Regions from separate parts of the Zooshikella sp. RANM57 genome, predicted to be linked through region 2. Evidence: predicted binding sites of a transcription regulator. Region 2 holds the regulator's gene; the other holds the start of a gene.
What was found. The regulator FliA, encoded in region 2, starts transcription of late flagellar genes. The targets are predictions, from matches to a motif close to CTAAAGTTNNNNNNNNNNCNGCCGATA.
Positions count from the first base shown of each region.

Region 1 (3,203 bases), on a different contig from region 2:
GTTCGTGCCAAATGAATAATTATTCTAACGACTGTGAATTACTTCGCCTAGAGCAATAGGCACAATCACAGCATTTTTTTGTGTCATTATGTAGCCAGGGATTAACCGAGGAGCAAAAAAGGGAATTATTGTCTGACGAGCGTACACATCCATATGAGTTGGCTAGATGTTTATGTCAGTTACTGGGAAGTTTTATTCCGTTCCTTTTTCTTCGTCTAAAATATTCGTTGTTGCCGGAACAGTTACATTTTCTGAAGGTAATGGTTTCTTTTCAAGACGGATGGTTGCGCGTCGATTACGCGCACGATCTTTAGTGGAAGCATTTTTAACAATGGGATAACGCTCACCATGAAAGCGAACTTTCATAATTTCAGATTTAACACCCCTTGCCACTAAATATTTCTCCACCGATTCAGCTCTTTGTTTGGATAATTCTCGATTGTCCAAACGACGACCTATATCATCAGTATGCCCATCAATAAAAATTGACTGTACTTTAGGATCAGCTTTGACATAAATGGCAATATTATTGAGTTTTTCTTTAGCCTGCTCATTTAACGTTGTTTTGCCTGAATCAAACAAAACAAAAGAGCGCCTGATTTGATCAAAATTCACTGGCAACAGTTTTGATAAACAGCCTAAATAGTTGCTGTAAACCTTTTGAAAATTGACATTTGATAACGCAACCGTGATGGTTTCTTTATCACTGTACCAAGCTATTCGCTCAAACGCAGGGGCCATGCCTTGTTTAAGCTGAGTCAACATCCAGCTAGGTAAAGGCCCTGTCATAAAAATAGCCTCTTTGCCTGGATCTACTTGTATCTCCCCCATCACTTGAGCACTACGATCATGTCGCCAGGAAGGTAATGAAGCAACCAGTACCGCCTTCCCTTTCTGTATAGGACTTTGCCAACTCAGTAAACGAAAGCCTACCCGCTCACCCGCTCGACGACGAAAAACGGCCTCACCAAATTCAGGTATCGGGTGATAAAGATTGCACTCAAAAATAGAGCCTTCCATCCGCCATTCTGACCGATCAACGGGTGCCTGATAAATAATGGCACTTACAGGCATCGCGCCACAAAACAACAACACAAGACAGCACTTAATTAAAACAGTTGTTTTAGTAAAGATCATAGGTCGCTTCTCAGCAGTTACTTCTTAAAATAGCGGCTAACCTGTGGTGATCTTTAGCGTTATTCTGTTTTCAGTACAGCAAAGCTGTACATCAGTTCTGAATAGTCTTATTAGTCGCGACTAGGTGTCTAACAAACAAAACCTAGTAACTCTAAGTACAGTTAGGTAGGATGCCCAAAGCAAATAATTTGGCAAGGCAACTTTCAATGGAACAGATGTTAACAATCACTCGTCCTGATGACTGGCATATCCATTTACGAGATGGTGCAGTTTTAACGAATACTGTGGCCGATGCTGCACGTTATTGTGGACGCGCCATTGTCATGCCTAACTTAACACCTCCGATTCAATCCATTGATGATGCCCAAGGTTACCTAACTCGTATACAGCGAGCCATTCCAGCCAATAGCCAATGGCAACCCTTATTAACGCTGTACTTAACAGACCAAACGACACCTGCACTTATTCAGCAAGCCGCTCAGTCTGGCATTATTTATGGTGTTAAACTTTACCCCGCAGGCGCAACCACTAACTCTGATGCGGGTGTACATGACCTCACACCACTGTATCCTGCTTTTGCTGCGATGGAGGAAGCTGGTCTCCCCCTACTCGTCCACGGGGAAGTCACTACGCCTGATGTTGATATTTTCGATCGGGAACAACGTTTTTTAGCAGAACAACTCTCACCACTCTGCGCACAATTTCCTCAGTTAAAAGTGGTTGTTGAACATATAACAACAACAGATGCGGTCGATTTTGTCTTAGCTCATAATGACAATGTTGGCGCAACCATTACCCCACAACACCTGCTTTATAATCGTAATCACATGCTGGTGGGAGGCATTAAACCCCACTTTTACTGTTTACCCATCTTAAAACGAAGGCAACATCAGGAACGTCTCAGAGCAGTGGCCACCAGTGGCAACCCAAAATTCTTTATGGGTACAGACTCAGCGCCTCATACCCAACAGCGTAAAGAAAATGCTTGTGGTTGTGCAGGTTGTTACAGTGCATTTGCGGCTCTGGAGCTTTATGCTGAAGTCTTTGAAGAAATGGGTGCATTAGATAAACTAGAAGCATTTTCCAGCTTTAACGGTGCAGACTTTTATGGCCTTATTCCCAATACCGACACAGTGACTCTTGTTAAGCAACCTTGGCAAGTTCCTGAGACGCTGGCATTCGGTAGCGACCGCGTAGTACCATTACGTGCAGGAGAAATAATCAACTGGCGTATCCTTTCATGAAAATTAAGGCTGTAGCGTGACACATGAAGCACCACTGAAACCCCTTATAGCAGAACGATTTCGAGGCTTTTTACCTGTCGTTGTTGATGTTGAAACAGGAGGATTTAACGCAACAACTGATGCGTTATTGGAAATTGCTGCGGTCACACTCACTATAGATGCAACAGGTCAAATGGTACCTGAAGACACCATTGACTTTGCCATCACCCCTTTTCCAGACGCCAATATTGAGCCTGCAGCTCTAGAGTTTACGGGTATCAACCCATTTTGTTCTGAGCGCAAAGCATTTGATGAAGCTGATGCCCTGAAGCAGCTTTTCAAACGTATTCGTAAGACTATTAAGTCGGGAGGCTGTAACCGAGCCATTTTAGTTGGGCATAATGCGATGTTTGACTTGAACTTTTTAAATGCAGCGGTTACCCGAAATAATCTTAAACGCAATCCTTTTCATCCATTTTCCAGTTTTGATACTGCCACGTTAGCAGGACTGGCATTTGGTCAAACCGTACTTGCAAAAGCGTGTGAAGCAGCCGATATCAATTTTGACGCCAAAGAAGCTCACTCAGCAGCCTATGATGCGAATAAAACCGCTGAACTCTTTTGCAGTATTGTAAACCGTTGGCAAGCACTGGGTGGTTGGCCAGTGAATGCCTTAAAATAAAGTCTTTCGTTAAATAAAATAACCTTCAACAAAAAACCCTGCAAAAGCAGGGTTTTTTATTAGCAACAGCACGATTTAAATATAACGTTATGTAAACATAATTAAATAAAGTGCTTAGTTGCTTCTTATTAGAAGCTTATAGTTGCTCAGAATTTTCAGAA
Region 1 covers NZ_JBOIUB010000003.1:465,360-468,562, forward strand. Annotated here, with positions in the region: gene ACQ96U_RS09495 (flagellar protein MotY) at 193-1,137, opposite strand; gene pyrC (dihydroorotase) at 1,344-2,381, shown strand; gene rnt (ribonuclease T) at 2,398-3,042, shown strand; gene ACQ96U_RS09510 (peroxiredoxin) at 3,179-3,203, opposite strand, start outside.
Region 1: a site for FliA is predicted at 1,168-1,194, ahead of ACQ96U_RS09495 (flagellar protein MotY). Genes of this name have one in related genera too.

Region 2 (3,203 bases):
TTCTGCCAGCTTTCACGTAAGCTTTTTGATTTTTCGGCAATATCTCCAGCAATGGGAACACTCTCATCCACCAGGTCCATGGTGCGATTAGCCGCTTGTTCAGTCATTTTTGTCACATAACTTAAGCGCTCAGAGGCATCAGCCATACTGGAAATTTGCTCTTTATCTTCACCCGAAAAGCCTGTATCCAAATGAAAATTCATAATGGCTTCATGCAAGGCCCTTGTCAGACGGCCAATTTCTTTATAAAGACTTTTATCGCGCACCTCATTAATTTCGTGAATAACCTGAATGGCATCTTTTAAATTGCCTTTTTCCAGATATTCCACCATTTTATGCGCACGATTTTTTAAGTCTTCTTCAAACTCTGCTGGTGTCAATCCATCAGCTTGTTTATCTAATAACGACATATCAGCCTCTTAACCACTGGCTTCCACACGCTCAAATATTTTTTCAATTTTTTCTTTCAATACTTGAGCAGTAAAAGGCTTGACTACATAGCCATTGACACCCGCTTGTGCAGCCTCAACAATTTGGTCTCGTTTGGCTTCAGCCGTTACCATTAAAACCGGTAAAGATGCGAGTTTAGGGTCAGCACGAACGGCTTTTAATAAGTCAATTCCCGTCATACCCGGCATGTTCCAGTCCGTGACTAAAAAATCAAAGCCACCACTTTTCAGCAATGGAAGTGCTGTTTGACCGTCATCCGCTTCTGCCGTGTTGGTGAATCCCAAATCTCGCAGTAGGTTTTTAATGATTCGCCTCATTGTGGAAAAGTCATCCACGATAAGGATCTTCATATTTTTATCCAAGGCGACCTCCCTCATGATGCACAGATGCTGCCTTTTAACATCTACTACAAGTCTAGTAGGTGATTATTGGCATGCCAGTTTATTCGATTTATGTTTAGAAAGAGTGCAAAACATTTTCTTACGCAATAACACTTTATAGCCAGAAATATGCACTAAACCATGGCCTTTTAATGACTGGAAGAATAATTAATTAATGATCAATCAGTTAGGTATGAACCTGATGAGCGTTAGACAACATCTATCGTAATTAAAAGGTGTTAGCGTAAAAAGAATACGGTTTTATTAAAAACAGACATTATTCTGGGTGCCAATCAGCAAGTCTTGCACGAAGACGCATAGCGGCTTGTGAATGAATTTGACTTACCCGTGACTCACTGACACCTAACACCTGACCAATTTCTTTTAGGTTTAATTCTTCATCATAATAAAGTGCAAGCACGAGCTGCTCTCGTTCAGGCAAAGTTTGTATCGCTCGTGCTAAATCCTGCCGTAATTTTTTCTGCTGTAGTTCATCAGGAGGTTTATCACTGGTGTGCTCACTGGCTATTGATTCTTGTGGTGCATCGCCAGCATCCATCAGCTCCTCAAAGGAAAATAAGCGACTACCGGACAAATCACTTAACATAGCATAGTAGTCATCTATTGAAAGTGAGAGCACTTCTGCTATTTCATGATCCTTTGCATCTCGGCCATGCTTTGCTTCAATTTGTTGAATAGCGTCAGCGATTCGTCGACTGTTACGGTGAACAGAGCGAGGTACCCAGTCCCCTTTACGAATTTCATCGACAATACTGCCCCGGATGCGAATCGTGGCATAGGTTTCAAAGGTTGCCCCTTTGCTCGCATCATATTTTCGCGCAGCCTCAAGCAGTCCAATCATTCCGGCTTGAATCAAGTCATCCAATTGGACACTGGCAGGTAATCGAGCAGCGGTATGTAAGGCTATTCGCTTAACAAGACCAGCATAACGCTGGACAAGCTGCTGTCCCTGCTGCCCACTCACTTGGGAATATAACCCAACACCTTGCATTGATTTCATCAACAACGTCCGACTTCACAGGACACCAAGGTTTCCACAAAAAATTCCAAATGCCCTCGAGGTGAGGCGGGTAATGGAAAGTTATCAATCTTTTGCGCTATCCCACGAATCGCTATAGCCGCTTTTGACCTGGGATAGCACTCTAACAACGGCCGCTGACGTTGAACGGCTTTACGTAAAGCCTCATCAAAAGGAATAGCACCTAAATATTGCATGGTCACATCCAAAAAGCGCTCAGTGACATTGGTCAGCTTATTAAAAAGCTGCTGACCTTCTTGCTGGCTGCGCACCATATTTGCAATAACCCGATAGCGCATTACTTCATGATCACGATGAAGTAACTTAATTAACGCATAGGCATCCGTGATTGAGGTGGGTTCATTGGTTACCACAATCAATACTTCTTGACTGGCAATCACAAAGCTAACAACAGAACTCGAAATACCAGCTGCGGTATCAATAATCAATACATCCAGTTGATCATTAATTTCACTGAAAGCACTAATCAGTCCTGCATGCTGTTGTAACGATAATTGGGTCATTGCCTGGGTGCCGGAAGATGCTGGGATAATCTTTATGCCTCCAGGACCGTGCAAAAGAATATCGCGTAAATCGCATTTTCCCTCTAACACATCAGCAATGGTGTGTTTGGGTGACAGCCCTAGCAACACATCAATATTGGCTAATCCCAAGTCGGCATCAAGTAACATGACGCGACGCCCCATTTCTGCAAGGGCAATACTCAGGTTAAGCGCTACATTGGTTTTGCCAACGCCTCCCTTGCCTCCGGTTACAGCGAGTACCTGAACTGGATGTTTAATTCCCATCGTGTTGTTCACTCAGACAACAAACATTGCTTGTGATTACCCAACCGCACGCTCGTTAAACAGTGAATGTCCAGAGACCGTCCATTCTTGTTGTACAAGCCATGCTGCATCATCTTCAGCGAGTGCGCCCGATATGGCTACAGCTCGACTCAACAGTGTATGACTACGCGCCAATGCAATATCTTCTGGAATTCGCTGACCATCTGTATAGTAAGACACCGCTAATTGGGCAGCGATCACCATATCTAAAGATTCTCCAAGACTGTGTGTCTCATCCACTTTCGTTAAAATCGTACCCACTGTTTGTTCTGTTGAGTAAGTATTGATTGCTCGCTGTAATACATCGCGCTGGCAGGTCGTGGCCAGCACCAAAAAATTCCTGATCATTGGCCGTACTTGATCAAGTAAATTTAATTGTAGCTGTAAATTATCGTCCTGCGGATGCAGACCCGCAGTATCGATTAAAATCAATGACTTACTTCGAAAAGCATCCAAGGCCTGTTGTAATCCTGATGCATCACTCAC
Region 2 covers NZ_JBOIUB010000001.1:133,294-136,496, reverse strand. Annotated here, with positions in the region: gene ACQ96U_RS00645 (protein phosphatase CheZ) at 1-410, opposite strand, end outside; gene ACQ96U_RS00640 (chemotaxis response regulator CheY) at 420-800, opposite strand; gene ACQ96U_RS00635 (RNA polymerase sigma factor FliA) at 1,108-1,851, opposite strand; gene ACQ96U_RS00630 (MinD/ParA family protein) at 1,851-2,678, opposite strand; gene flhF (flagellar biosynthesis protein FlhF) at 2,715-3,203, opposite strand, start outside.